DNA from 4 places in the Streptomyces sp. MK37H genome. Region 1 is predicted to be linked to each of the others. Evidence: riboswitches for the same ligand, from Rfam matches in the RefSeq annotation. Region 1 holds a riboswitch; each other region holds the start of a gene.
What was found. A riboswitch is a leader RNA that binds a small molecule or an ion and turns the genes downstream of it on or off. The one in region 1 is predicted to bind cobalamin.

Region 1 (7,943 bases):
CGGGGTTCATGGTGCCCACCAGGAGGAAGCGCGCCGCGTGCCGTACGGACACCCCCTCGCGCTCCACGTAGGAGGCGCCCATGGCGGCCGCGTCGAGCAGCAGGTCGATCAGATGGTCGTGCAGCAGATTGACCTCGTCGACGTAGAGCACCCCGCGGTGGGCGTCCGCGAGCAGCCCGGGCTCGAACGCCTTCACGCCGTCCGACAGCGCCCGCTCGATGTCGAGCGCGCCCACCAGCCGGTCCTCGGAGGCGCCCACGGGCAGTTCGACCATCCGCGCGGGGCGCGCCTCGCCCGTACCCGGCTCATGGGGCCCGTCCGGGCAGGACGGGTCGGGCGCGGCCGGATCGCAGGAGAACCGGCACCCGGCCACCACGTCCACCTCGGGCAGCAGCGAGGCGATCGCTCTGACGGCGGTGCTCTTGGCCGTGCCCTTCTCGCCGCGCACCAGGACGCCGCCCACGGCGGGCGAGACGGCGTTGAGGAGCAGGGCGAGCCGTAGGCCGTCCATGCCGACGATCGCGCTGAAGGGGTAGGTGGTGGTCACGCGGCGATACCTCCTGGGGTGCGTGGGCACAGCGGTCCGGTGTGGGCGTGGGGGGTCGTCATGTCGTCTCCCCTGGCGCCCCCGGAGGGACGAACGGCAGGCCCTCCGGGACGCCCTCCTCGATGAGCCGCAGCAGCGCGTCCGTGTCGGCGTGCTCCTCGATCAGGTCGCCGAGGCGGTCGAGCTGCTCCTCGCGCAGCTCGCCGAAGCGGGTGTCCGGCGCGGGGACGAACGCCCGGCCCGCCGCGGCGGCCACCCGCCGCAGAAACGCCCGCCGGAAGCCGTCGCTCTCCAGCGAGCCGTGCCAGTGCGTGCCCCACACCGAGCCCACCCGGCAGCCGTCCAGGAAGGGCTCCTCGGCCCCGTCCAGCAGCTCGGCGACCCCGTGGTGGATCTCATAGCCCTCCACCCGCTCGCCGAGCGCCTCGCCCACCGGCCGGGCCAGGGTCTTCTCGGCCGCGAACCGCACCCGCACCGGCAGCAGCCCGAGCCCGGCGACCGTCCCGGCCTTCGACTCGACCTCGTCCTCGATGCGCTCGCCGAGCGCCTGGAAGCCGCCGCAGACGCCCAGCACCGGACGGCCCTCGGCGGCCCGCCGGGCGATCGCGTCGGCCAGCCCGCGCTCACGCAGCCACTCCAGCGCCCTTACGGTGCCCCGGGTGCCCGGCAGCACCACCAGGTCGGCGTCGGCCAGCTCCTCGGGCCGGTCCACGAACCGCACGATCACACCCGGCTCTGCCGCCAGCGCGTCCACGTCCGTGAAGTTGGACATCAGCGGCACGGCGGCCACCGCGATCCGCAGGACATCCGCGCCGTAAGGGGGCGCCACGACGCTCTCCCGCACCGCGCCGCGCAGCGACACCCGCAGTCCGTCCTCCTCGTCGATCCCCAGCCCGTGGGCGAACGGGAGCACCCCGACGGTCGGGCGCCCGGTGAGGTCGCGCAGCGTCTCCAGACCGGGCTCCAGAAGGCTCACATCGCCGCGGAACTTGTTCACCAGGTAGGCGGCCACATGCCGTTGGTCCGCGGCCGACAGCAGCGCGGTCGTGCCGAAGAAGGACGCGAAGACGCCACCGCGGTCGATGTCCCCGACCACCACGACCGGAAGCCCGGCGGCGCGCGCCAGGCCCATGTTGACGATGTCGGTGCGGCGCAGATTGATCTCGGCCGGGCTGCCCGCGCCCTCGCAGATCACCGCGTCATGGGCGCTCCGCAGCTCCTCCAGGCACTCCGTGACGGTCCCCAGCAGCGCCTCCCGCCCCGCGGAGGGCTTCTCGCCGGGCGAGGGTGCTCCGGGCCCGCCGAAGTACCCGCGCGCGCTCAGCTCGCCCACCGGCTTGCCCAGCAGCACCACTTGGCTGCTGCGGTCGCTGCCCGGCTTCAGCAGGACCGGGTTCATCAGCGCGCTCGGCTCGACACGCGCGGCGGTGGCCTGCATGGCCTGTGCCCGCCCGATCTCCGCCCCCTCCCGGGTGACGAAGGAGTTGAGCGACATGTTCTGCGCCTTGAAGGGAGCCACGCTGACGCCCTTACGGGCGAGCCACCGGCAGATCCCGGCCGTCACCACGCTCTTGCCCGCGTCGGAGGTCGTACCCGCGACGAGCAGCCCCCCGCCGCGTGCCCCGGAACCGTCCGTGCCGCCCTTACCGCGTATCCCGCTCATCCGTCACCCCTTCCCAAGGCCCGGGGTCGCCCCGTCAACGCCCTCAGGACCGGCCGGGCCGCTATGGACACCCCGAGGGCCAGGACGCCGACGCGCCGCGACAGCCGTATGGCCCGCTCGATGTCGGCCGACTCCACCGGCCGCCCGCCGGAGTTGAGTACCGGCCGGTGCTCGACCCGGCCGCCGTACGCGAGGGTGCCGCCCAGCCGGACGCCGAGCGCGCCCGCGAAGGACGCCTCCACGGGGCCCGCGTTGGGGCTCGGATGGCGCCGGCCGTCCCGCCGCCAGGCGCGCCAGGCACCGCGCGGATCGGGGCCCGCGAGCGTCGCCAGGGTCGCCGTAAGGCGCGCGCCGGGCCAGCCGGCCACATCGTCCAGCCGGGCCGCCGCCCAGCCGAACCGCCGGTAGCGCGGCGACTTGTGGCCCACCATGGCGTCCAGGGTGTTGACCGCGCGGAATCCTATGAGCCCCGGCACACCGCCCACGGCGCCCCACACCAGCGCGCCCACGACGGCGTCGGAGGTGTTCTCGGCCACCGATTCGACCACCGCGCGGGCGATCCGCGGCCCGTCCAGCGCCTGCGGATCGCGGCCGCACAGATGCGGCAGCCGCTCCCGGGCGACCTCGAGGTCCCCGGCGGCCAGTGCCCCGCCGACGGCCCGGGCCTCACGGCCCAGGCTCGTGCCGCCCAGCACAGCCCAGGTGGCGGCGGCGGTCAGCGCGACCTCCGCGCCGCGGCGGCGGCCCAGGGCCCGTACGGCGCGGGTCAGCAGCGCGGCACCGGCGGCCGCGCCGCCCGCGCACAACGCGGTGTGCAGGGCCCCGTAGCCCCGGTGGTCGCGCCACAGCCGGCGCTCGGCGGCCGCGGCGGCACGCCCGAACGCGGCCACCGGATGGCCGCGGCGCGGATCACCCGTGGCCAGGTCGCCGAGGAAGCCGAGGACCGCACCGCACGCGAACGAGGCGTGGTCGGCACGCATCCGTCAGGCCGCCGTCACGCCTCGGCGCGGCGATACGGAACCAGACGGGCCGGAGAGGCCGGAAGAGTCGAATCGGACAGGGAGGGCTGGCGGCGTGGCGATGCCGGGCATGGCGGTATGTCCTCACTCAGGGTCCTCGCCCTGGTTCGACGTGACCGGCGGTGAGAGTCTCCTGGCTCCCGGATCCGCGGCCCTCCCGGTCTTCCAGCCCCGCGTACGCGACGAACCGTACGGACGAGCCGTGACCCCATACAGGCGATGGGAAGGTGCTCCCCGGTGACAGTGGCGGGACCGCGCCGGATTCTCACCGGCTTCCTCTCCTGCCGCCGTTTGGCTCGGGAAGTCCACCATGGGCCGCGAATGGCCGTCAACTCGCATATGACCCATGACGCCCGAGTGTGCCGAGCCACACAGACAACCGCCCCTCACAGGACGGCCGCCGGACGGTCGGCGCTGGTCAGCGCCACCATCCGGCGGCCGGTGGGTCGTTCGGGGAAGCGGGGTCCTCAGGCGACGATCAGATAGATGCCGTACGCCACGACCGCGGCGCACACCGCGAAGCAGGCGTACGCGCCGGTGCGCGCGAGCGGTGAGCCGCCCACCGCGCCCCCGGGCACGGCGGCGGCCGTGCCGCCCTGCTCCGGCGCCGCCTTACGGGAGGTGCCGACGATGCCCAGGGTGAAGACGCCCACCATGGCGACCGTCACCGCGAGGCTGATGCCGAAGACCTGGCCGAGTGCCGCCCAGTCGATGCTCATGTTTCCTGGCTCCTTAGCGGGTGGTGCTGCTCGCGGCGGCGGGGGTGGGGGTCTGCTCGGGTGTGTTCTCCGAGGTGACGTCCTCGGGGGCGGCGCTCGCCGCTTCGGGGGCGGCGCTCGCCGCACCGGCGGGCGGCGGGGCCACGGACCGCAGGGCGGCCGTGACGGCGCCCACCGGCTCCTGGGCGCCGACCTCGTTGACGTTGGTGTGGTCCACGGGCTTGCGGCGCGACAGCATCCAGATCGCCCCGCAGGCCAGGACGGCGAGCACGGCCACCGCCGTGATTCCCGCGTTCCCCTGGTCGGCCAGGAGCGCGGCGGCGCCCGCCACCAGTCCGGCGGCCGGCAGGGTCAGCACCCAGGCGACCACCATGCGGCCCGCGGTCGACCAGCGCACCACGGCGCCCTTACGGCCGACACCCGCGCCCATGACGGCGCCGGAGCAGACCTGGGTGGTGGACAGCGCGAAGCCGATGTGGGAGGAGGCGAGGATGACGGTGGCGGCGCCGGTCTGGGCGGCGAAGCCCTGCGGCGGCTGGATGTCGGTGATGCCCTTGCCCATGGTGCGGATGATGCGCCAGCCGCCCAGGTAGGTGCCGAGCGCGATGGCCAGGCCCGCCGAGACGATGACCCACAGCGGCGGGTCGGAGTCGGGCGCCACCACGTCCCCGGTGACCAGAGCCAGGGTGATCACGCCCATCGTCTTCTGGGCGTCGTTGGTGCCGTGGGCCAGGGAGACCAGGGCGGCCGAGGCGATCTGTCCCGCGCGGTAGCCCTTCGCGGTGTCCTCCGGGGAGCGGTCGCGGCCGAGCCGGTAGGTGAGCCGGGTGGCGGCCAGCGTGGCGATGCCGGCCACGATCGGCGCGGCGACGGCGGGGATCAGGACCTTCATGACGATCGCGTCGCCGTTGACCCCGTCCAGGCCCACGGAGACCACGGTGGCGCCGATCAGACCGCCGAACAGGGCATGCGAGGAGCTCGAGGGGAGTCCGGCGAGCCACGTCACCAGATTCCACAGGATCGCGCCGACGAGTCCCGCGAAGATCACTTCTGGCTGGATACCGGATCCCTCGTCGATGATCCCGCCGGAGATGGTCTTGGCCACCTCCACGGACAGGAACGCGCCGACGAGATTGAGGACGGCCGACATCGCCACCGCCACCCTGGGCCCGAGTGCTCCCGTGGAGATGGTGGTGGCCATGGCGTTAGCCGTGTCGTGAAAGCCGTTCGTGAAGTCGAACACCAAGGCCGTGACGATCACGATCCCGATGAGAAGCGTGATGTGTTCCATACACCCGGTCAATCAGTTCGAAGGTCGTTAGTGGCACGGTGAACGTAAGGAAACAGGGTGAACGGGAGATGAACTGAGCAGGGCATCGGAGTGACATGGTTGCGGGGTCGCTAAAACCCAGTGAATTCCAGCCTACGTTCCCATGCCGTACGGGAGTTGAGCCGCGATCGAGGGCCACCGGAGCAGGCCCCGGAACCGGCCCCGCGGCCGCCCGCTGTCCCCCCGCGTTCACCCGCCCGGAGTCGGGTGCCCACGAGGCACGGTCGTAGTCGCCCGCCGCGCCCGTTGCCGGTCCCGCCGCCGCGCGGCCGGCGGCCGCCTGGAAGGATCGGGCCTCGGAGGTGAGGGCAGGTGACCCAGTCGCGATCCACGCGGCAGCCGCAGCCGCGGCTGACCCATCCCCTGCGGCAGGCATGGACGCAGGTGGTGAGCACGGCCCGCAGGACCACCGCCGACGGCCTGGTCGTCGGCACCTCGGGCAATGTCTCGGCCCGGGTCGGCGACACCGTCCTGGTGACCCCGAGCGGCGTCCCCTACGACCGGCTCGGCCCCAGGGACGCCGTCGCCGTCGACCTTGACGGACAGCAGATCCTCGGCACGCTGAAGCCCACCAGCGAGCTGCCCATGCACCTCGCGATCTACCGGGAGACCGACGCCGGGGCCGTGGTCCACACCCACGCCGTCCACGCCACGGCCGTCTCCACGCTCGTCGACGAGCTCCCCGCGATCCACTACATGACCGCCGCCCTCGGCGGCCCGGTCCGCGTCGCGCCCTACGCGCTCTACGGCACGGACGAACTGGCCGACGCCATGCTCGAGGCGCTGCGCGACCGCAGCGGCTGTCTGCTGCGCAACCACGGCACCGTCGTCCACGGCGCCACCCTGGACCAGGCGTACGACCGCACCGCCCAGCTCGAATGGATGTGCCGGGTCTGGCTCACCGCGGTCTCCGTCCCCGGCCGCACCCCCTCCCTGATCCCGCCGGACGAGATGCGGCGCGCCGCCGAGAAGCTGAGCGGCTACGGCCAGAAGGGCTGAGCCCGCCCGGCACGCACCCGGGCCCCGGCCGGGCGGTCACCCGGCCGGGCACGCCCGCTGGCCGGGGGCCGCCTCCCCGACCACACTGGGAGGGATGCGTCTGCGAACAACGGCGGTCGCGGCCGCCACCACCCTGCTGAGTGTCGGCGTGGCCGCGGTGGCGGCCGGACGGTACGCCACCGGCGCTGCGCTGAAACCGGTCCCCAACCGTCCGCTGCCGAACGAGGCGCCGCTGACCGTCCACGCGACCGCGGCCGGCCAGATCACCCTGACCCGCTCGCTCGCCTCGCTGCGCCCCGGCACCTACGGCCTCACCGGCCGCTCCTGTCACGCCGTCGTCGGCCCCGTCATCGAGGACGCCCCGCACCCCGCCGACTGCGTCGTACGCCGACTGGAGCGGGTCACCCACGGCGAGCTCACCCCCGGCACCCGGGTCCGGCTGACCCCCCAGGTGCACATCGGCAACCCACGGGACGCGCTCGGCATCGACCACGCCGACGTGGACGTGCCCGCCGAACTCGGTCCGCTGCCCGCCTGGTTCATCCCCGGCGAACGCTCCACATGGGTGATCACCACCCATGGCCTCGGCACCACCCGTGAGCACCCTATGGTCCTCATGCCCTTCCTGCGGCAGCTGCGGGTGCCGGTGCTCGACCTCGCCTACCGCGGTGACCCCGGCGCCCCGCGCTCCGAGGACGGCATATCCCACCTCGGCGACACCGAGTGGCGCGACCTGGACGCGGCCATCCGCTACGCGGTGGCCTACGGGGCGACCGGGGTCGTGCTGCACGGCTGGTCCATCGGTGCCTCGATGGCCCTCCACGCCGCCGCGAACTCCGCGCTGCGGCACCGCGTCATCGGGCTCGTCCTGGACTCCCCGGTGCTCGACTGGCAGGCCACCCTGCGCGCCCTCGCCGCGGCCCGCGGCATCCCCGCGCCGCTGCTCCCGCTCGCCCTGCGCGCCGCCGAGGGGCGCACCGGACTCCACGACAGCAGGCTCCCGGAGGTGGCCGACCCGGAGCGGCTGTCCGTGCCCACGCTCGTCGCCCACGGCCCCGACGACACCCTCGCGCCCTGGCACGTCTCGCGTGAACTCGTCGATCGACGGCGCGATCTGGTGACCCTTCACACGGTGCGGCAGGCCCCGCACGCGGCCATGTGGAACGCGGATCCCCAGGCGTACGAGGAGGCGCTGCGGCGCTTTCTGGTACCGCTCCTGTAGTGCTCGTAAGGCGGTCTCCCGCGCCGTCCGACCTCTTGTAGCGCCCGTAAGGCGATCGCGAAAGCGCGTGCGGGGCGGCGCGGGAAGCGTTCGCGGGGCGGCGGCGGAAGCGTTCGTAAGATGGCGTGAACCCTTCGCGGCGACCGCCGGACGGGTGCCGATTGGGCTTTCGGGCCGTCAACGGCGAGACTGCTTCCGTGACGTCCCGTACTCCGCGCGACTCCCGGCTCCGACTTGTCCGCAACCGGCCGATGGCCACGGCCCGCCGGCCCGCGGTGAACCGCGGCTCAAGACCGGCGCCCCGTCCGCCGGAGGGCACTCCGCCCCCGTCGGAGCTGGCCCGGCAGGCCAGGGCGGGGCTCACCGGGGCCGTGGCGATCGCCCACTGGGCCGCGGCCGAGCACGGCGCGCCCGGCGCGCTGTCCGACGAGGCCGCCGCCCGCG
Region 2 (5,722 bases), on a different contig from region 1:
CTGGACGACTCCAACGAGGGCTGTCTGTCGGTCCCCACGGCGTACGCGGAGCTGGCCCGCCCCGACTACGCGGTGGTGCGCGGCCAGGACCTCGACGGCGAGCCGATCGCGGTGCGCGGCACCGGCTACTTCGCGCGCTGCCTCCAGCACGAGACCGACCACCTCTACGGCTACCTCTACATCGACCGGCTCTCCAAGCGCGACCGTAAGGATGTGCTGAAGCAGATGGCCGAGGGCACCGCCCGCTATGAGACGGTGCCGAACGACTGAGTGTGCCGTACCTCACAGGGCGGGCCGGACCCCTCGGAATCCGGCCCGCCCTGTTGATGTCAGAACTCGTCCGACATCAGAAGCCTGACATCAGAAGCCCGACATCAGAAGTCGTCGTCGAAGGCGACCGACCCCTCGACCGCGACCTGGTACGCCGAGGCGCGCCGCTCGAAGAAGTTGGTCAGCTCCTGGACGTTCTGCAGCTCCATGAAGGAGAACGGGTTCTCCGAGCCGAAGACCGGGGCGAAGCCGAGCCGCTGCAGGCGCTGGTCGGCCACGCACTGCAGATACTCCTGCATCGACGCGGTGTTCATGCCCGGCAGCCCGTCCCCGCACAGATCGCGGGCGAACTGGAGCTCCGCCTCGACGGCCTCCTTCAGCATGTCGGTGACCTGCCGCTGGAGCTCGTCGTCGAAGAGGTCCGGCTCCTCCTCGCGGACGGTGTCCACGACCGAGAAGGCGAACTCCATGTGCATCGACTCGTCGCGGAACACCCAGTTGGTGCCCGTCGCCAGGCCGTGCAGCAGCCCGCGCGAGCGGAGCCAGTACACGTAGGCGAAGGCGCCGTAGAAGAACAGCCCCTCGATGCAGGCCGCGAAGCAGATCAGGTTGAGCAGGAAGCGGCGGCGGTCCTCCTTGGTCTCCAGCCGCTCGATCTTCTCCACCGAGTCCATCCAGCGGAAGCAGAACTCCGCCTTCTCCCGGATGGAGGGGATGTTCTCGACGGCGGCGAAGGCCGCGGCGCGGTCGTCCGGGTCGGGGAGGTAGGTGTCCAGCAGCGTCAGATAGAACTGGACGTGCACCGCCTCCTCGAAGAGCTGCCGCGACAGATACAGCCGCGCCTCGGGGGAGTTGATGTGCTTGTAGAGCGTCAGCACCAGGTTGTTGGCCACGATCGAGTCGCCGGTCGCGAAGAAGGCGACCAGACGGCCGATCAGATGCTGCTCACCGGGGGAGAGCTTGGCGAGGTCGGCGACGTCGGAGTGGAGGTCGACCTCCTCCACCGTCCAGGTGTTCTTGATCGCGTCGCGGTAGCGGTCGTAGAACTGCGGGTACCGCATCGGCCGCAGGGTGAGTTCGAAGCCCGGGTCGAGCAGGTTCTTGTGGTGCTCGGCCGAGGTGTTCGCGGTGGTCATCTCGGATGCGGTGGGCATTACTGGCAGGCCTCGCAGGACTCGGGGTTTTCCAGGGAGCAGGCGATCGCGTCGGCCTCGACCGGGGCCGCTTGCGCGGGAACGGTGACGGCGGGGGCGGCCGCGGCGGCGCCGCCCCGGGCGCTCTGGGCGATCCGGGTGGCCGGACGCGAGCGCAGGTAGTACGTGGTCTTGATGCCGCGCTTCCAGGCGTACGCGTACATCGAGCTGAGCTTGCCGATGGTCGGCGAGGCCATGAAGAGGTTCAGCGACTGGCTCTGGTCGAGGTACGGGGTGCGGGCCGCCGCCATGTCGATCAGGGCGCGCTGCGGGATCTCCCACGCGGTGCGGTACAGCTCCCGTACGTCCGCGGGCACCCAGGAGAAGTCCTGCACCGAGCCGCCCGCCTCGCGCAGCGCCTCACGGGTCTGGGCGTCCCAGACGCCCAGCTTCTTGAGGTCGTCCACCAGGTAGGAGTTGACCTGCAGGAACTCCCCGCTGAGCGTTTCGCGCTTGAAGAGGTTGGAGACCTGCGGCTCGATGCACTCGTAGACGCCCGCGATGGAGGCGATGGTCGCGGTCGGCGCGATCGCCAGCAGCAGCGAGTTCCGCATCCCGGACTTCGCCATCCGGGTGCGCAGCGCCTGCCAGCGCTCCGGCCAGGTGGCCACCGCGTCCGGGTAGTGGTCCGGGTGCAGCACACCGCGCGCGGTGCGGGTCTCGGCCCAGGCGGGGTGCGGGCCGTGGCGCTCGGCGAGCTCGCAGGACGCCTCGTACGCGGCGAGCATGATGCGCTCGGAGATCCGCGTGGAGAGCGCCGTGGCCTCGGGCGAGTCGAACGGCAGCCGCAGCCGGAAGAAGACGTCCTGGAGCCCCATGAGGCCCAGACCCACCGGGCGCCAGCGAGAGTTGGAGGCCCCGGCCTCCTCCGTGGGGTAGAAGTTGATGTCCACCACGCGGTCGAGGAAGGTCACGGCGGTGTGGACGGTGGCGTCGAGGCGCTCCCAGTCCAGCTGCCCGTCCTCGCCCAGGTGGGCGGCGAGGTTGACCGATCCGAGGTTGCACACGGCGGTCTCGCCGTCGTCGGTGACCTCCAGGATCTCGGTGCAGAGGTTGGAGGAGTGGACGACCCTGCCGGGCTCGGCGGTCTGGTTGGCGGTGCGGTTGGCGGCGTCCTTGAACGTCATCCAGCCGTTGCCGGTCTGCGCGAGGGTGCGCATCATCCGGGCGTACAGCTGGCGCGCCGGGACCTGCTTGACGGCCTTCCCCTCGGCCTCGGCCCTGCGGTACGCGGCGTCGAACTCCTCGCCCCACAGGTCCACCAGATCGGGCGCGTCGGCCGGGGAGAACAGCGACCAGTCGGCGTCCGCCTCGACCCGGCGCATGAACTCGTCCGGGATCCAGTGGGCGATGTTGAGGTTGTGGGTGCGGCGGGCGTCCTCGCCCGTGTTGTCCCGCAGCTCCAGGAACTCCTCGAGGTCCGCGTGCCAGGTCTCCAGGTAGACACAGGCCGCGCCCTTGCGCCGGCCGCCCTGGTTGACGGCGGCCACCGAGGCGTCGAGCGTGCGCAGGAACGGCACGATGCCGTTGGAGTGCCCGTTGGTGCCCCGGATCAGCGAACCGCGGGCCCGGATGCGGGAGTAGGACAGGCCGATGCCGCCCGCGTGCTTCGACAGCCGCGCCACCTGGTGGTAGCGGTTGTAGATCGAGTCCAGCTCGTCCAGCGGCGAGTCCAGCAGATAGCAGGACGACATCTGCGGATGCCGGGTGCCGGAGTTGAACAGCGTGGGGGAGCTGGGCAGGTACGACAGCGTGCTGGTCAGCCGGTAGAGCTCGGCCACATCGTCCAGCGCCCGCTCCGAGAGGTTCTCGGCGAGCCCGCAGGCCACGCGCAGCAGGAAGTGCTGCGGGGTCTCGATCACCTGACGGGTGATCGGGTGGCGCAGCAGATAGCGGCTGTAGAGGGTACGCAGCCCGAAGTAGCCGAAACGGTTGTCGGCGCCGTCGGCCAGGGCCCGCTCCACCAGCGCGTCCAGCCGCTCGGCGTGGGCGGCGGCGAACTCCGCGGTGGAGTCGGCGAGCAGGCCCTCGCGGTGGCCCACCTGGACGGAGGTGGAGAAGGAGACCGCGCCCTGCCCGGCCGCCTCCTCCGTGATGGTGAGCGCCAGCAGCCGCGCCGCGAGCCGCGAGTACTCCGGCTCCTCGGCGATCAGCCCGGCCGCCGCCTCGGTCGCGAGCGTGCGCAACTCCGCCTCGTCCGAGCCGGGATGACGGCCGCGCAGGGCGGCGGCCGCGACCTTGCCGGGGTCGGTGGCGGGCAGGTCGGCGGTGAGTCCGGTAAGAGTCCGTAGCAGGGCGGTCCCGGGCGCGTCGTCCGCTGCCTGAGAAGCCGCCTGCGCTGAAACCGGATCGGCGGGCGCGATGGTCACTGAGGTGCTCTCCCTCGCTCGGCTGGACCGCGAGGGGTGGTGCGATGGGCGCGTACGGGCATGCCGATGCCGCACTCCTCGTACGCCAGGCACACCACGCAGCGTCCATCGGCCCAACCCTCGAGGCCGGGGGACGTGTTCACAGGGCTGTCGGCAGGTGCTCGGACTCACGGGCACGCCGAATTGAGCGCACACGTACACCGTTGCGGGACAGTTCCGGATTCCCACCGGATTCCCCTGTGGCGACAGCGAGGACGAGCATACATCTTGTGTCGGCCGACGCACGCACCCCCATATCTTGTGTCGGAGCTGCGGAGTTTCGCATGAATGTGCTAATGCGTTCCGGAGGTGGCCCGTGACCTGGGGCGTGCGGCGCGGGGCGTCACAGCTCCACGGTGAAGGCCCAGAGGGTGAGGTCCGTGCCGGGCAGGGGCGCCCAGTCGCGCTCCGGGGCACGGGTGAAGCCCAGCCGCTCGTACAGGCGGTGGGCGGCGGTCATCGACCGCTGGCTGCTGATCACTATTCGCCGCAGGCCCAGTGCGCGGGCCCGGTCCAGGCAGGCTCGCACGAGCGCTTCGGCGGCGCCGCGGCGGCGGGACTCGGGGCGGACGGCCAGCATCCGGAACTCGCCCTCGCCGGGGCGGGCCAGCTCCGCGTACGCCCCGCCGTGCACGGCGAACGCCACGGCGCCCAGGACCTCGTCGCCCGCCGCGTCCGCCGCGACCAGCAGCTCGGCCTCGGCGGCCCGGCGGCGGGCGTCGCGCAGGGTGGCGAGATAAGGATCACTGTCCCCGAAGTCCAGGAGGCCGTCCCCCAGATACACCTGTGCGGTGAGCTCTCCGATTCCGTCCAGCTCCTCGTCCCGCGCGCGTCTGATCGTGATGTCCATGCCCGCAGTCTGCCGCAGACCACTGACAGCCGGGTCGCCGGGCGCGGGGTGTGGGTCCTCGGCGTCACTGGGTGACGGCGGTGATCACTCCGGTGGAGCCCGCGCGCTTGTTGGCGGCGTCGGCTTCCTGGTGGGTGACGTAGCGCCGGACCGTACCGTCCGGCAGTGTCAGCTCATAGACGACAACGGGTTGAGGCGGCCATTGAGCCGCTGTTCCGCCGCAGTTGCAGGCCATGGTTGCCCTTCCTTTCCCTCGGGTCGTTGTGGGGGGCGGTGGGTCAGTCCAGCCATCGCGAGGCGACACCGGCCAGGTAGGAGAGCGTCAGGGCGGTGGCCGGGAGGTGGAACCACGCGGTGGTGTGCAGCAAGGAGGCGTAGACGGCGATCGCGGCGGCCACCCATGTGCTGGTGCACCAGCCGCAGTTGACCAGGTAGGTGGGGCGGGAGTCGTCGCCGAAGCGGTCGGCGACCCAGATCCTGAACCCGGCCGCCAGGGTGTCCTTGGTGATGAAGCGGGTGATCCGGCAGGTGGTGCCGAGGGCGAGAAGGAACGCGGCGAGGCTCATCGGATCGTTTCCTCCCCGGGTGGTCATACGGGGGTCGGCTCTTCCCCGGGTGGTCATACGGGGGTCGGCACGGCCGATGTCACTGCTGGGTCGGCGCTGCCGATGTCACTGCTGGGTCGGCGCTGCCGATATCACTCATTAGAGGCATGACGGGCGACGGCAAGCCATACCCCTTGGCACGCATTCGCCCGAATAGCCGAGCGCTTGTCATACAAGCTCGGTGCCACGCGCGCCCTGATGCGCCAAACGAGTGATGGCCGCCGTGAGGCCTTGAGTGACGCCGAGGGGCGTGGATAACTGGAAACGTGCCGCCGAGGTCGCCCCATACCTCGTCGGCCACTCCAGGAGCCGGGCGTCCGCCCCGTGGCTCCGCTCTTCATCCGCGCACCGTTCCCGCGCCCCGACCGGCCGCCCGCGGCTCATCCGTTCCTCCGG
Region 3 (7,943 bases), on a different contig from region 1:
GGCGTGCCGACGCGGCCCGGTCCCGCTGGGCGGCGGAGAGCCGGTCGGCGCGAGCCGGCAGTTCGGCGTTGGTGCGCAGCGCGGTCAGCGGGTGCGCAGCTCATGGGAGGCGTCGGCCACCAGACGGCGCTGGGCGGCCACCGGCTCCTCGAGCTCGCCGAGCCCGGCGGCGAGCGGCGCGCCCGCCGCGCCGATGGCGGCGAGCAGCCGCGCGGCCTGGCGTTCGCCCTGCTCGACGGTGTCCGAACGCAGGGCGAGCTGGAGCGCGCGACGGCCGCGCGGCGGGTTGCCCCACACAGAGGAGGGGCGGCCGGAGGGGTGGCGGCCTACGACGACCCCGCCCTGCGCCCCGGCGGACGACGCACGGCTCGGCGGCGGTGACGCGGCGGCCGATGGCGAGGCGGCGGGTGACGTGACAACGAGTGACGCTTCGGCGGATGACGCGTCCTTGGGCCGCCCGGACGGCCGAGGGCACCGGCTTACCCCATTGGGGGGACGTTGGGCCGCGATCCGCCCGACAAAGGGGCACCATGCATGCGAAGCCGGTCATTTCCGGCCGCTCATCCCCAGCAAGGAGTTCCCATGCGTATGCGGACCGCCCTGTCCACGCTCGCTCTCACCGCCGCGTCCCTCGCCGTCGGCGCGACCGGTGCCGTCGCGGAGGACGGCCCCGATGCCACCGTCAATAACACCAGCAGCACGACCACGACCTTCCCCGGCGTATGCGCCAGCAACCAGTTCTCCTTCGTCACCGTTCCGGTCAATCTGGTGGGCCAGTCGGACTCCAGCTCATGCTGACCTCCCGCTCCACGAGCCCGTGAGGGGCGGAACCCCCGGCCGACGTGACCGGGGGTTCCCCGTGCCGCACTGAGCCGTACTCGCGCGTCCGCCACGCCTTCGTACGCGAGTGCGTCCACCGTGTCCCACCTCACCATCCCGAATACCGGACGGGACCCCGCACACCGCCGGACGGCCCCGTAGGCTGGCTGGTGCAGCTGGTTCGCCCCGTCCGCCAGGCGGGACGCGTCGTAAGAGGGAACCCGGTGGAATTCCGGGACTGCCCCGCAGCGGTGAGCGGGAACGACCGCCGTCATACGCACTGGGTCCGGTGAGAGGGTCTGGGAAGCGACGGCCAGTAGGTGTCCTCCTGAGGAGGACGTGCCCGTGAGTCCGAAGACCTGCCATCTGCCCGCGTACGGACCACCCGTGCGCGGACATCCCGGTGACCTCGAGGGCGGGTCGGCGAACATGCACCAGGCGGACGACCGCGCGCCTGCCGCGCGAAGTCGTGGCGTCCGGTCCGTCACCCTTCGCGCTCTCCTCCCGTCGCCGGGACCTCAGGGATTCATCTCGCGAAGGAGATCTCCGTGACCACCGAGTCCGCAGCCGCGGCAGCACGGGCCACCGTGTACGGCTACCCCCGCCAGGGCCCGAACCGGGAACTGAAGAAGGCGATCGAGGGCTACTGGAAGGGCCGCGTCACCGCCGACGCGCTGAGGGCCACCGCCGCCGGACTGCGCCGCGCCAACTGGCTCCAACTGGCCGGGGCGGGCATCGACGAAGTCCCCACGGGCGACTTCTCGTACTACGACCATGTGCTGGACACCACCGTCATGGTCGGCGCCATCCCCGACCGCCACCGGGACGCGGTCGCCGCCGACCCGCTCGACGGGTACTTCGCGATGGCGCGGGGCACGCAGGATGTGGCGCCGCTGGAGATGACCAAGTGGTTCGACACCAACTACCACTATCTGGTCCCGGAGCTGGGTCCGGACACGGTGTTCGCGGCCGACTCCGCCAAGCAGGTCGCCGAGCTCAAGGAGGCCCTCGCCCTCGGGCTGACCGCGCGGCCGGTCATCGTCGGCCCCGTCACCTATCTCCTCCTCGCCAAGCCCGCGCCCGGCGCGCCCGCCGACTTCGAGCCGCTCACCCTCCTGGACCGGCTGCTTCCGGTGTACGCCGAGGTCCTGGCCGATCTGCGGGCGGCCGGTGCCGAGTGGGTGCAGCTCGATGAGCCGGCCCTGGTCCAGGACCGCACCCCGGCCGAGCGACACGCCGCCGGCCGCGCCTACCGTGACCTCGGCGCCCTCAGCGACCGCCCGAAGCTGCTGGTCGCCTCCTACTTCGACCGCCTCGGCGAGGCGCTGCCGGTGCTGGCCAAGGCCCCGGTCGAGGGGCTGGCGCTGGACTTCACGGAGGCCGCCGCGGCGCATCTGGCCGCGCTGGCCGCCGTAGGCGGGCTGCCCCGCAAGCGGCTGGTCGCCGGTGTCGTCAACGGCCGCAACATCTGGGTCAACGACCTGGAGAAGTCCCTGGCCACGCTCGGCACCCTGCTGGGCCTGGCGGACCGGGTCGATGTGGCCGCCTCCTGCTCGCTGCTGCACGTCCCCCTCGACACGACGGCCGAGCGGGACATCGAACCGCAGATCCTGCGCTGGCTGGCCTTCGCCCGGCAGAAGACCGCGGAGATCGTCACCCTCGCCAAGGGCCTGGCCCGCGGCACCGGCGCGATCACCGCCGAGCTGGCCGCGAACCGGGCCGACCTCGCCTCCCGCGCCAACTCCCCCATCACCCGCGACCCGGCCGTCCGCGCCCGCGCCGCCGCGGTCACCGAGGCCGACGCCCGGCGCTCCCAGCCGTACGCCGAGCGCACCGCGGCCCAGCGCGCCCACCTCCGCCTGCCGCTGCTGCCGACCACCACCATCGGCTCCTTCCCGCAGACCGGCGAACTCCGCACCGCCCGCGCCGACCTGCGCGGGGGCCGGATCGACACGGCCGGGTACGAGGAGCGCATCAGGGCCGAGATCCAGGAGGTGATCTCCTTCCAGGAGAAGACCGGCCTGGATGTGCTGGTGCACGGCGAGGCCGAGCGCAACGACATGGTCCAGTACTTCGCCGAGCGGCTCACCGGCTATCTGGCCACCCAGCACGGCTGGGTCCAGTCCTACGGCACCCGTTACGTCCGCCCGCCGATCCTGGCCGGTGACATCTCGCGCCCCGAGCCGATGACGGTGCGCTGGACGGCGTACGCGCAGTCCCTCACCGACCGCCCGGTCAAGGGCATGCTCACCGGACCGGTGACGATGCTCGCGTGGTCCTTCGTCCGCGACGACCAGCCCCACGGCGACACCGCCCGGCACGTCGCGCTCGCCCTGCGCGACGAGGTGAACGACCTGGAGGCGGCCGGGACCTCGGTCATCCAGGTGGACGAACCCGCGCTGCGCGAGACCCTGCCGCTGCGCACCGCGGACCGGCCCGCCTATCTGGCCTGGGCGACCGAGGCCTTCCGGCTCACCACCGGCGGCGTACGCCCCGACACCCAGATCCACACCCATATGTGCTACGCCGAGTTCGGCGACATCGTCCAGGCGATCGACGACCTCGACGCCGATGTCATCAGCCTGGAGGCCGCCCGCTCCCATATGCAGGTGGCCCGCGAGCTCGCCGCCCACGGCTATCCGCGCGAGGCCGGGCCCGGGGTGTACGACATCCACTCCCCGCGGGTGCCCAGCGCGGAGGAGGCGGCCGAACTGCTGCGGACGGGCCTGAAGGCCATCCCCGCCGAGCGTCTGTGGGTCAACCCCGACTGCGGTCTGAAGACCCGCGGCTGGCCGGAGACCCGCGCCTCACTGGAGAACCTGGTCACCGCGGCCCGTACGGTCCGCGGTGAGCTGCCCGCGTCCTGACCCGGACGCCCGGCCGGGGCCGGGGCGCCACGCGCTCCGGCCCCGATGCCGACCCCACGCCGCCGTAACAGGACCGGTCACGAGCGGGGCATGGCGGTGTGGGTGCCGGTGACGCGCAGCAGGTCCAGCTTGCCCGCGTCGCTGCTTCCGGTCGCCGCCGTGTAGGTGACCATGCGCAGATCCGCGCCGGGGACGATGAGCACATCGCAGTCGAGCAGGATGTCGCCGATCTCCGGATGCCGGATCCTCTTGCGGTCGGCGGTGTGCTGGGCGGCGGTCGCCCGGGTGGCCCAGTGATGGGCGAAGGCCTCGGACTCCGCCCGTAGTTCCCGCACCAGGCGGGCGAGCCGGGTGTCGGAGGGATAGCGGGAGACGGCGTCCTTGAGGTCGGCCACGATCGAGGTTTCGAAGGCGTCGTGTCCGCGCTCGGGGCGGACGCGGAGCACCGATGCGCGGGCGGCACCGGTGCCGAACAGGGCGCGGGCCAGGTTGCGTTCGGCGGCCGGGAGGACGGTGGGGTCGCCGTGCAGGGCGCTCCACATGGCGTTCCACCACACCAGGGTCCAGTCGGCGGTGAACACCCCGATCGGGACGTCGCCCAGACGCGCCGCGAGCCGTTGGATGCCCGGGGGTACGTGGGCGCTGACCGTCCCGTCCCGCGGCGGCAGCAACCCGGCGCTCCGGTACAGCTGGTCGCGTTCGGCGCGGGACAGCTGGAGGGCGCGGGCGAGGACGCCGACGACCTGGTCCGAGGGGTGCTTCGCGCGTCCCTGCTCCAGGCGCAGGATGTAGTCGACGGAGAGCCCGGCCAGCTCGGCGAGCTCCTCGCGGCGCAGCCCCGGGGCGCGACGGCTCGCCTTCGGGGCGAAGCCGGCGTCGGCCGGGGCGAGGCGGTCGCGCCAGGCGCGCAGGAGCGCGGCGAAGTCGGAGCGGGAGGAAGCCATGGGTTCATTCTCGCCGCGCGGCGCCGGATGAGCCTGGGTACTGCCAGTCCTAGTGACGGGGACGGCACTGGTCGGCGTGGGCGGGGGCGGCGAACGTGGAGCCGCCGCGCCCGGGCCGGGCGCCATCGGCCGACCAGTGAAGGAGCCTTCCATGCCTGCTACGAAGCACACCATCGTGATGACGGGCGCGAGCCGCGGGATCGGACGCGTCGCCGCGGAGCACATCGTGCGCCGGTCGCCCGACGCGCACCTCCTCGTCGTGGCCCGCGCGTCCTCCGGCGCCCAGCTCGCCGAGGAACTCGCCACGGGCGGGCACACGGTCTCGTACGTCCCGGCGGACCTCGGCTCGCTCCAGAGCGCCCGCTCCGCCGCCACCGAGATCCGTGACCGGCTGGAGCGCGGTGATCTGCCACCGCTGCGCGGCTTCGTGGGCAACGCGGGGACGCAGTACACCAACGCGCTGACCGAGTCCCCCGACGGGTACGAGGCCACCTTCGCCATCAACGTACTGGCCAATCACCTCTTCGTCCGGGTGCTCCAGGACCACTTCACCGCGCCCGCCCGGATCGTGATCACCGTCAGCGACACCCACTTCGGGGACTTCAGGCACAACATGGGCATGGTGCCCGGCCCCGTCTGGAACTCCCCCGATGTCCTGGCCCGCCCGGGCGCCTTCCCCAAGCCGTCCAGCACGGCGGGCGGGCGCACCGCGTACTCGACGAGCAAGCTGGCCGCCATCCACCTCGTGCACGAGTACGCGCGGAGGCTTCCGGCCGGGATCGACGCCATCGCGTACAACCCCGGTTTCGTCCCCGGCACCGGTCTCGCCCGCAACGCCGGTCCGCTCTCCCGCTTCGCCATGCGGCGTGTGCTGCCGGTGATGGCCCTCACGCCGTTCGCCACCGGCCGCGGCGCGGCGGGCCGCTACCTCGCGGATGTCGTGCTGGGCACGACCACGGCACCGACCGGCTCCTACGTCGACCGCGCCCGGGTGGCGCGGTCGTCCGAGGAGTCCTACGACCCGCGGCGCGAGCGCGAACTGTGGGACGCCGTCGAGCGGTTCACCGTGACGCACGCGGCCTGAACGGCTTGGCGCACCACTGCGTCACCGCACACCCCGGAAGGCGTCCCGCAGCTCCCGCACCAGCGTCTGGGGTTGTTCCAGTCCGGGGAAGTGGCCGCCGATCTCCATCTCGTGCCAGGAGCGCAGATCCGTATAGCGCCGCTCGGCCCAGCGTCGGGCCGTGGGCCATGGCTCGGCCGGGAACAGTGTGCACGCGGTGGGCACGGTCACCGGCAGGGCGTTCTCCTCCTCGGCGCTGCGCGGTGTCCAGCGCAGCGCCTCCCAGTACCAGCGGGCGCTGGACACTCCCGTCCCGGTGAGCCAGTACAGGGCGATGCCCTCGGCCTGCCGGTCAAGGCTCACTCCCCCGCCCGCTTCGGCCCGGGTGTCGGCGTAGGCGGCGAACTTCTCACCCAGCCAGGCGGCAAGACCGGCGGGCGAGTCGACCAGGGCGTAGCCGAGGGTCTGGGGCCGGGTGCCCATCTGGATGCCGAATCCATAGCCGTCGGCCAGGTGCAGCTCGCGCCGTTCGATCATCCGCGCCTCCGCCGGGGTGGCGGTCTCCCGGTCCCGCGGGAGCGGTGAGGCCACCGGCATCGTCAGGTGCAGGCCGGCCGCCATGTCCGCCACCGTCAAGGGGCCGCCCAGCGGGTCCCGCATCATCGCCACGGCCTTGTGCACCCAGGGCCCGGCCGCGCCCGACCGGCCCGCCTTCGGTGGCCGGACGCCGCAGGTCAGCACGTGAACGGCGAGGAACGTCGCCGCGGACTCCGCGTACAGGTCATCGACTTCGCCCGCCGCGCCCAACGACCGCATGGTGTGCTCGACGAGCGGATCCCCCGAGGCCACCGCGGCGGCCATCCGCTCGTAGTCGATGCGCTCCCCGCTCAATTGCTCGACCGTATGGGCGACGGTGACCCGTGGAATGTGCTACCTGGAGGGTCCGCAGGGGGACCACGGACCGATAGCGGCGTACCGACGCCACGCCCGGAACCGCCATATCCGGCTGTCCGGGCGTCCAATGCCGCTGCCGCCAGCGCCCACCGGTACAGGTCTCCATGGCCGCGTCGCCCGCGCCGGTCAGGACGAGGTGCAGGTCGTCGGTGGCGGGCAACGCCACCCGCTCCACGCGCGCGGTGTGATCGAACCGCTGCAGCAGCAACGACCGAGGCGTCTCACACCACATCGAGCATAGCCACGGCCGTGGCCAGGAGGGTCGGCCCTCAGGCGTTCAGGTACGGGTAGTCGATGTACCCCTTGTCGGTGCCGCCGTAGTAGGTCGTCTCGTCCGGTGTGTTGTACGGTCCGCCCGTTCGCAGCCGGGCCGGAAGGTCGGGGTTGGCGAGGAAGAGCGCCCCGAAGGACAGCATGTCGGCCGTACCGTCCTCGATGAGCGCCAGCTCCTCCGCGCTGGTGGACCCGTCCGTCGCGGGGTTGAGGATGAGGGTTCCGGAGAACTCCTTGCGGAGGATGCCGGTCAGATCGCGGGAGTCCTCGACGACGTGCAGATAGGCGGGGGCGGTCTCGTTCAGGCGGCGGATCAGCTGGACGTACGTGGCCTCGAGATCGGGCTCCTCGATGCCGTTGTAACGGATACCGGGCGAGATCCGTATCCCCGTGCGCGGCGCTCCGATGGCCGCCGACACGGCCGCGACCACCTCGGCCGCGAACCGGACCCGTCCCTCGATCGAGCCACCCCACTCATCGGTGCGCAGATTGGAGCTGGGCGCCAGGAACTGGTGGATCAAGTAGCCGTAGGCGGCGTGCAGTTCGACCCCGTCGAACCCCGCCTCGACGGCGTTGCGTGCCGCCTGGGCGAAGTCCGCGATGGTCTCCCACACCTCCTGGGAGCTCAGCTCGCGTGGGGTGGTGAAGTCCTTCATCCCGTCGACGGTGAACAGCCGGCCGGGTGCGGCGACGGCCGAGGGAGCGACCTGCACCAGCCCGTCGGGCAGCAGGCCGGGGTCGCCGACCCTGCCGACGTGCGAGATCTGGGCGAAGACCACCCCGCCCTCGGCGTGCACCGCGTCGGTGACGCGGCGCCATGCGGCGATCTGCTCGGCGCTGTGCAGCCCCGGGGTGTGGGGGAAGCCCTGGCCGACCACGGACGGCTGCGACCCCTCCGTGATGATCAGCCCGGCCGTGGCCCGCTGCGCGTAGTACGTGGCCATGGAGTCGGTGGCCGTATTGCCGGGCCCGAAGGCACGGGCACGGCCCATGGCGGGCATGACCAGGCGGTTGCGGAGCCGC
Region 4 (7,943 bases), on a different contig from region 1:
AGAAGTCCCCCTGCACGGGGGTGACTTCATGGGCGGTCAGGTCGCGGGCGGCCGGGGCGGCGGTGTCGCGGCGCCCGCCGCCGCGTCCTGGACAAGATCCCCGACGCCCTGGTCCCGGACCTCGCGAAGACCCTCGCCGACCTCGCCGAAGCCCTGTCCCAGGGCCACCGCGGCAGCTGAGAACCGAGGCCCGCGTCCGTCGGCCCGCCGACCGGGTCAGGCCGCGGTCGCGGACACCGCCGCGCGGCCCGCCGTGCGGCCCGAGAAGAGGCAGCCACCCAGGAAGGTGCCCTCCAGGGAGCGGTAGCCGTGCGCTCCTCCCCCGCCGAAGCCCGCCACCTCACCGGCCGCGTACAGGCCGCTGATCGGGTGGCCGGAGGCGTCCAGGACGCGGCCGGAGAGGTCGGTCTGGAGGCCGCCGAGGGTCTTGCGGGTGAGGATGTTGAGGCGCACGGCGATCAGGGGTCCGGCGCCCGAGTCCAGGATCCGGTGCGCGGAGGCGGTGCGGCTGAGGGTGTCCCCGGGGTAGGCGAGCGCGTTGCGGATGCCCATGACCTGGACGTCCTTGGTGTACGGGTTCTCGATCTCGCGGTCGCGGGCCTCGATCTGCCGCTTGAGGTCCGCCAGGTCGATCAGGTTGTCGCCGGTCAACTTGTTCATACCTGCCACGAGTTGGGGCAGGTTGTTGGCCACGACGAAGTCCTCGCCCTTGTCCCGGAACCGCTGGATCGGCTCGGGGGTCTGCCAGATGCGGGAGAGGAGCTGCAGGATGTCCTTGTTGGTCAGGTCCGGGTTCTGCTCCGAGCCCGAGAGCGCGAACTCCTTGGCCATGATCTTCTGGGTGGTGACAAACCACGAGTAGTCATAGCCGGTGGCGGTGATCGATCCGAGGGTGTGCAGGGTGTCGTAACCCGGGATGTCGGGGCTGGAGAAGCGCCTGCCCTTCGCGTCGAACCACATCGACGACGGGCCCGGCAGAATGCGGATGCCATGGCCCGGCCAGATCGGGTCGTAGTTCCTGAGGCCCTCGGTGTAGTGCCACATCCGGTCGGGGTTGACGATCCGTCCGCCAGCCTTCTCGGTGATCGCCAGCATGCGGCCGTCCACATACGCCGGGACGCCGGTGACCATGAACTTCGGCGGCGGGCCGAGCCGGTCGGGCCAGTTCCGGCGTACGAGGTCGTGGTTGGCGCCGATACCGCCGGAGGTGACGATCACCACCGGGGCGTTGAGCTCGAAGTCGCCCACCACGGTGCGCGAGGTCTGCTTGCCGCGAGCGGCGTCGCTCGGCTCCAGGATCGAGCCGCTCACCCCGGTGACGGCGCCACCGGTGACCACCAGTTCGTCCACCCGGTGACGGAACTTGAAGGTGACCCGGCCGTCCTTCGCGGCGGCCCGCACCCTCTTCTCGAATGGCTCGACCACGGCGGGACCGGTGCCCCAGGTGACGTGGAAGCGCGGCACCGAGTTGCCGTGGCCGTCCGCGAGACCGCCGCCGCGCTCGGCCCAGCCGACGATCGGGAACCATTGCACGCCGAGCCCGTGCAACCAGGACCGCTTCTCCCCGGAGGCGAAGTCCACATACGCCTCAGCCCACTTGTGGGCCCAGTAGTCCTGGCCACCGGGGTCGGTGACACCGCGGTCGAAGCCGGCCGTGCCGAGCCAGTCCTGCCAGGCCAGTTCGGGGGAGTCCTTGATCCCCATCAGCCGCTGCTCCTCGGAGTCGACGAAGAACAGGCCGCCGAAGGACCAGAACGCCTGACCGCCGAGGTTGCTCTCGGGCTCCTGGTCGAGGAGGAGCACCTTGCGCCCCGCGGCCGCCAGCTCCGCCGTGGCCACCAGCCCGGCGAGCCCATGGCCGACCACGATGGCGTCCGCGTCCGAGGAGGCCCCTGAGGCGGCGAAGGCCGGAACCGCCGCCTGGGCGAGCGCGGCGCCGGCGAGCACACCGCCCGCCGCCGTCAGGGCGCGGCGGCGGCTGATCCCGCTGATCCCGCTGTTCCCGCTGTTCCCGCTGTTCCCGCTGTTCCCGCTGTTCCCGCTGTTCCGGGCGGGCGACGCGGAATTCTCTGTGGAGTTCTCCATGAGCTGCCTTCCGGAAGGGGTTCGGAGGGTGCGGGAGGTACGGAGGGGGTTGCCGCGACGGAATCGTGTTACCGACCGGCAACGTGTTACCGACGGTAGCCCACAGGGTGCAAGGCCGCCAGAGTTCTGCTCGTAAGACCAACTCCCGTGCCACACAGGCGACTTCGGGCGCTCAGCGACCGCCCGGTGACGGCTCGGCCGAGGCGCTCCCCCGCGGCGAGAACGCGTACAGATCGAGGATGTCGGGCAGCGGTGCCACCCCCGGGCCGCCCGCCCGGACCCAGGCCACGATGTCCTCCGTCGCATCCGGGTCGTTGACCAGGCCGAGCCACACCGGCCTGCCCCCGGCGGCCCGTCCGGCGGCCGACGGCTGCACCACGATCACATTGGCCTGGTCGCAGACGTCCAGACACTCGGAGACGCGTACGGGCGCCTCCTCACCGAGCCGCGCGATCTGCGCGGCATGGTCGATGCCGGTCACCTTGGGACTGCCGCAACAGCAGTCCCGGCACACGGTCACCCGGCACGGCAGTGGGTCGGTCGGCCTTACGGACACGACGCATCACCCCTCCTCCGGGGAAGTCCGCCCCGGTGTCGCTCGAGGAGGCGACCGCGTGAGTCTCCTGGCTCTCGGGTCGATGCTCGTCCCGGCCTTCCCACCCGCGTATGCGGGCAGTGACCTGTTCGGGATCCGCTCGCCGATCACAGTGGCGGTACCGCGCCGGAGTCACACCGGCTTCCTCGTTCCGCCGTCGCCTTTGTCGCCCGGCATCATCGCATCCCGGGCGCCCCGCTCACTCCTTCGGGGCTCCGCACCGCGCACAGCGAGTGAAGCGGGCGGTGTCCTGGATCGCGCCGCAGTCGGCGCACACCCTCTCCAGCCAGCAGGCGGGGTCCCCGCCCTCGGGCCCGGCGGGCGCCGGGTCCGCCGTCTCCCGGTCCGGGTCGCCGGGCCGAGCCGTGCCGCTCATCGTGTGCGCCTCCTCAGCCGGACCGTGCGCGGGTCCGTCAGCCGACCCGCTACCCGTGGCGTCGCCTCCGGAAGCAGCCAAGCCATAGATCCGATCTCTCATGCGCCAGCGACCCTTGACGGGGCGTAATGTCGCTCAACCCCTCCCAAGTTATCGGATGACTCGGTAACGTATCCGCCTCGGGAGGCAACGATGCCGAGATCTTACCGACGCTCCGCAGTGGCATTTCTGCTCTGCGGCGTCCTGGCCATGACGCTCTTCATCACCGGGCCCGCACAGGCGAAGGACTCCGCCTGGACCGTGCGCGGCCCCTCGCCCCACTCCGGTCCCCTCGCCCAGCTGCGGCTTGACGGCGCCTCGGGAGCGCTGACGCTCCAGGTGTCCCGGGGTGGACGGACGGTGATCGAGCCCTCGCCCGTGGGCATCGTCACCGAGCGGGCGGACCTGTCGCACGGGCTGCGCTATCTGGGACGCCACGACCGCACCGTCGTGGAGCGCTACCGGTCGACGGTCGGCAAGCAGCGCTCGCGCACCGCGCGGATGACCGAGTCCCGCTTCCGGTTCCGGGGCGGCGGGAACGCCCGGCTGGACCTTGTGGTGCGGGTCTCGGACGACGGGGTCGCCTATCGCTACGACCTGCCCTCCGGCAGCGGCGATGTCCTCGGCGAGGCCTCGGCCTTCACCCTGCCCCCGGACGCGACCGCGTGGCTCGGCGACTACCGCAAGGACAACGAGAACCTGTTCAAGGAGTACACCGCGGCGACCGCGCCCACCGGTGAGTACATGGCGCAGGCGCTCTTCGAGACGGGCGGCGGCTACGCCCTGATCGCGGAGTCGGATCTCACCGGCCGCTACTCCGCCGCCCGGCTGATCCACCAGCAGGGGCTGCCCACGTACCGCATCGGCCTGTGGGACGAGCGGGTCGAGTCCGACGGGCCGCTCAGCACACCCTGGCGCGCCCTGATCGTGGGCGATCTGCCGACCGTCACCCAGTCCACCTTCACCGACGATCTGGCACCGGCGTCACGGGTCGCCGACACCTCGTGGATCCGGCCCGGCCCCGCGCTGTGGACCTGGCTCGCGGGCGGCAAGCCGGCCGGGCAGAGCCTGTCGATGCAGCAGGGGTACGTGGACTACGCGGCCCAGCGCGGATGGCCGTATGTGGTGGTGGACGCGGGCTGGTACTTCGACCCCGACCAGTGGGACGTCACCGATCCCGACTGGCAACGCAACAGCTGGATCCCGCAGCTCGTGGACTACGCCCGCGAGCGGCAAGTGGGCATCCAGGTCTGGATCCACCACCGTGACCTCGACACCGCCGAGGAGCGCGAGCAGTGGCTCCCCACGCTGGAGCGGTGGGGGGTGAAGGGCGTGAAGATCGACTTCATGGACTCCGAGTCCCAGGAGACGCTGCGCTGGTACGACGAGATCCTCAAGGACACCGCGGCCCACCATCTGCTCGTCAACTTCCACGGCTCGACGATCCCCAAGGGCATTCAGCGCACCTGGCCGCAGGTGATGTCGATGGAGGGCGTGAACGGCGAGGAGAAGCGGACCAACACCCCGCAGCACCTGGCGACGCTGCCCTTCACCCGCAATGTCATCGGCTCCATGGACTTCACCCCCGGGGCCTTCCACCGGCCCCAGCGCCCCAACGCGGCGTCGGACGCGGGCGAAGTCGGCCTCTCGGTGCTCTACGAGTCCGGGATCCAGAACCTGGCGGGCACTCCGGAGTCCTACGACGCCCGTCCGCTCGCCCGCCGGTTCCTGGAGCAGATCCCGGCCACCTGGGACCGCACCCGGCTGCTGGCGGGGCGGCCGGGTGAGAGCGCGGTGCTCGCCCGCGCCAGCGGCCCGCGGTGGTTCATCGGCGGTACGTTCACCGGCCCCGCGCACACCGCCGAGGTGCCGCTGCGGCTGGAGCCGGGCCGCTGGCTGGTCGATCTGATCCTGGACGGCCCGGCCGGTCTGGTCCGCACCCCCACGGTGGTGCGCGGCGGGCAGACCCTGTCCGTGCCGGTCGCGGCGGACGGCGGGTTCGCCGCCATCGCCTGCCGCTGGCGGCCCGGTCTCTCGACCTGCGACCGCCCCTGACCCGCCCCTACGACCCGCGCTGACCATCCGTCACACGGACACCCCATCCAGGAGATGCCGATCGCCGGAAGGCAGACGCCGGCCGCGAAGACCCATGCGGCGGCGACGGCACGGGCGCGGGGGGCGGGGTGGCCGCCGGTCCGCCCGTGGGAGAGGGCCGGCAGCCGGTCGGCCTTCTGCCGTGTCGGGTTCTTCCTCTGCTGAGTGGTGAGGAAGGCGGACAGCCGGTCCGCCGACTCCGCGTCCGTGACGGCCTCGGCGTCCGCCCGCATCTCCATCAGCGTGACCAGGGCACGACGGGCGCGGCTGTTGGCGTAGAGGCCGCCGGTCAGGGTGAGGACGAAGGCGGCCATCGACGTGAGGGTCCGCGCGCCGAGGCGAATAGGCGAGGTCTCCGCCCCTTTCGCGTATAGCCGCCGTCAACTCCCGTGTCCCGCACGGCGCGGGGGCCGACGCGTGCGGGTCCAGTCCACCAGCTGCCGGGCCGTCCAGGTGGTGATGACGCGCTCCGTCGGCACCCCGCATTCCACGGCCCGGGCGCATCCGTTGGGCTGCCAGTCGAGTTGGCCGGGCGCGTGGGCGTCGGTGTCGATGGAGAAGAACGTCCCCGCCCGGACGGCCTCCCGCAGCAGCCTGCGCGGTGGATCCAGCCGCTCCGGGCGGCAGTTGATCTCCACGGCGGTGCCCGCCTCCGCGCAGGCACCGAAGACCTCCTCATGGTCGAAGGCCGACTCGGGGCGCTTGCCGCCGAGCAGCCGTCCGGTGCAGTGGCCCAGCACATCGACCAGCGGATCGCTGACGGCGGTGACCATCCGGCGGGTCATGGGGCGGGCGTCCATCCGCAGCTTGGAGTGGACCGAGGCCACCACCACGTCCAACTGGTCCAGCAGGTCCGGCTCCTGGTCCAGGGAGCCGTCGGGGAGGATGTCGACCTCGATCCCGGTGAGCAGCTGGAACGGGGCGAGCTTCGCGCGCAGCTCCGCCACCACGTCCAGCTGGGCGCGCAGCCGGTCCGCCGAGAGGCCGCGGGCCACCGTCAGCCGCGGGGAATGGTCGGTGAGCACCGCCCACTTGTGCCCCAGCCGCGCCGCCGTACGGGCCATCAGCTCGATCGGGGAACCGCCGTCGGACCAGTCCGAGTGCATATGGCAGTCCCCGCGCAGCGCGGCGCACAGCTTCACCGCGTCCTCGTCGGGCTCGCGCCCGGCCTCGGCGGCCTCGGCCTCCAGCTTCGCCAGGTACCCGGGCACCTGGTCCTTCAGCGCCTCCTGGACCACCTGCGAGGTCTTGGGGCCGAGACCCTTGAGCGACCGGAGGGTGCCGTTCGCGGCACGCCGCTCCACCTCCTGTGGGTCCAGGCCGGCGAGCACCGACTGGGCCGTGCGGAAGGCGCGCACCCGGTAGGTCGGCGCCTGGGCGCGCTCCAGGAGAAACGCGATCCGGTCCAGGGCCTCCAGGGGGTCCATCGGGCGCTCCTCGCTGTGGGTGGCGTGGCGTGCGGGGTGTCGTGACGTAGGGCGTCCGTGCCTCAGGCGCGGCGGTTCGGGCGGCGGCCGGGGGGCTGATGGGGTTCGGGACGTGCCGTCAGCTCGTCGATGTCGCAGGTCCGGGGGGTCTTCTCGGAGACGGTGATGGGCCGGCCGTAGTGCCGGATCTCCAGGGGAGCGCCCTCGGCCAGGGAGTAGGTGACAGAGCGGTTGCTGATCTCCACGCGCAGCCTCCGGCCCAGCACCTGCATGGTGAAGGCGAGCCGGGCCAGCTTCTCGGGCAGCTTGGGCGAGAACTCCAGCCTGCCGTCGCGGTGCCGCATCCCGCCGAATCCCGCGACCAGGGCGATCCAGGTGCCGGCGAGCGAGGCGATGTGCAGACCGTCGCGGGTGTTGTGCTCCAGGTCCTTCAGGTCCATCAGGGCCGCCTCGCCCAGGTAGTCGTAGGCGAGCCGCAGATGGCCGACCTCGGCGGCCATGACGGCCTGGGCGCACGCGGAAAGCGAGGAGTCCCGGACCGTCAACCGCTCGTAGTAGTCGAAGTTGCGTGCCTTCTCCTCCTCGGTGAAGCACTCGCCGCGCAGATACATCGCCAGCACCAGGTCGGCCTGTTTGACGACCTGTTTGCGGTACAAGTCGAAGTACGGGAAGTGGAGCATCAGCGGGTACTGGTCGGGGCGCATGCCCTGGAAGTCCCACTCCTGGTGGCCGGTGAAGTCCGCGGACTGCTCGTGGACGCCCAGGGTCTTGTTGTACGGGACGGACATGGACTCGGCGGCGTCCCGCCAGGCGGCGGACTCCTCGTCGTCGACGCCCAGTTCGGCGCCCTTGTCCGGGTGGCGCTCGACGATGTCCGCGGCGGCCCGCAGATTCGACTGGGCCATGAGGTTGGTGTACACGTTGTCGTCCGCGACGGCGCTGTACTCGTCCGGGCCGGTCACCCCGTCGATGTGGAAGCGGCCGTGGTGGTCGTGGTGGCCGAGGGAGCGCCACAGCCGGGCGGTCTCCACCAGCAGTTCCACGGCGGTCTCGCGCTCGAACTCGTCGTCGCCGGTGGCGGCCACATAACGCACCACCGCGTCCGCCACATCGGCGTTGACATGGAAGGCAGCGGTGCCGGCCGGCCAGTAGGCGGAGCATTCGGAGCCGTCGATGGTGCGCCAGGGGAAGGCGGCGCCCTCGTGACCGAGCTGCCGGGCCCGGTCCCGGGCGGCGGGCAGGATGGACTGCCGCCAGCGCAGCGCCTCGGCCACGGACTCGGGGAAGGTGTAGGTGAGCAGGGGCAGGACGAAGGTGTCGGTGTCCC

Region 2: linked by a shared signal. The riboswitch ahead of GWI24_RS38485 (ribonucleoside-diphosphate reductase subunit alpha) and the one ahead of GWI24_RS24525 (cobalamin biosynthesis protein) in region 1 are both predicted to bind cobalamin.
Region 3: linked by a shared signal. The riboswitch ahead of metE (5-methyltetrahydropteroyltriglutamate--homocysteine S-methyltransferase) and the one ahead of GWI24_RS24525 (cobalamin biosynthesis protein) in region 1 are both predicted to bind cobalamin.
Region 4: linked by a shared signal. The riboswitch ahead of GWI24_RS00870 ((2Fe-2S) ferredoxin domain-containing protein) and the one ahead of GWI24_RS24525 (cobalamin biosynthesis protein) in region 1 are both predicted to bind cobalamin.

What each region holds. Positions count from the first base shown of each region.
Region 1 is NZ_JAAAYH010000187.1:1,184-9,126, reverse strand. It holds gene GWI24_RS24535 (putative cobaltochelatase) at 1-547, opposite strand, end outside; gene GWI24_RS24530 (cobyric acid synthase) at 606-2,210, opposite strand; gene GWI24_RS24525 (cobalamin biosynthesis protein) at 2,207-3,190, opposite strand; cobalamin riboswitch at 3,356-3,509, opposite strand; gene GWI24_RS24520 (hypothetical protein) at 3,697-3,948, opposite strand; gene GWI24_RS24515 (inorganic phosphate transporter) at 3,962-5,239, opposite strand; gene GWI24_RS24510 (class II aldolase/adducin family protein) at 5,591-6,277, shown strand; gene GWI24_RS24505 (alpha/beta hydrolase) at 6,372-7,499, shown strand; partial or broken gene GWI24_RS24500 (hypothetical protein) at 7,751-7,943, shown strand, end outside.
Region 2 is NZ_JAAAYH010000485.1:305-6,026, reverse strand. It holds gene def (peptide deformylase) at 1-270, shown strand, start outside; gene GWI24_RS38490 (ribonucleotide-diphosphate reductase subunit beta) at 375-1,406, opposite strand; gene GWI24_RS38485 (ribonucleoside-diphosphate reductase subunit alpha) at 1,424-3,832, opposite strand; cobalamin riboswitch at 3,967-4,128, opposite strand; gene GWI24_RS38480 (GNAT family N-acetyltransferase) at 4,215-4,721, opposite strand; gene GWI24_RS38475 (hypothetical protein) at 4,786-4,956, opposite strand; gene GWI24_RS38470 (hypothetical protein) at 5,000-5,287, opposite strand.
Region 3 is NZ_JAAAYH010000036.1:18,290-26,232, reverse strand. It holds partial or broken gene GWI24_RS08460 (glycoside hydrolase) at 1-3, opposite strand, end outside; gene GWI24_RS08455 (hypothetical protein) at 85-297, opposite strand; gene GWI24_RS08450 (hypothetical protein) at 583-798, shown strand; cobalamin riboswitch at 980-1,201, shown strand; gene metE (5-methyltetrahydropteroyltriglutamate--homocysteine S-methyltransferase) at 1,368-3,686, shown strand; gene GWI24_RS08440 (helix-turn-helix transcriptional regulator) at 3,764-4,630, opposite strand; gene GWI24_RS08435 (SDR family NAD(P)-dependent oxidoreductase) at 4,782-5,714, shown strand; gene GWI24_RS08430 (alpha/beta fold hydrolase) at 5,736-6,584, opposite strand; gene GWI24_RS08425 (alkene reductase) at 6,917-7,943, opposite strand, start outside.
Region 4 is NZ_JAAAYH010000002.1:30,971-38,913, forward strand. It holds gene GWI24_RS00860 (NAD-dependent epimerase/dehydratase family protein) at 1-40, opposite strand, end outside; gene GWI24_RS46025 (hypothetical protein) at 37-168, opposite strand; gene GWI24_RS00865 (FAD-binding dehydrogenase) at 217-2,085, opposite strand; gene GWI24_RS00870 ((2Fe-2S) ferredoxin domain-containing protein) at 2,258-2,641, opposite strand; cobalamin riboswitch at 2,702-2,831, opposite strand; gene GWI24_RS00875 (hypothetical protein) at 2,880-3,056, opposite strand; gene GWI24_RS00880 (glycoside hydrolase family 97 protein) at 3,249-5,150, shown strand; gene GWI24_RS00885 (PHP domain-containing protein) at 5,570-6,616, opposite strand; gene GWI24_RS00890 (glycoside hydrolase family 65 protein) at 6,679-7,943, opposite strand, start outside.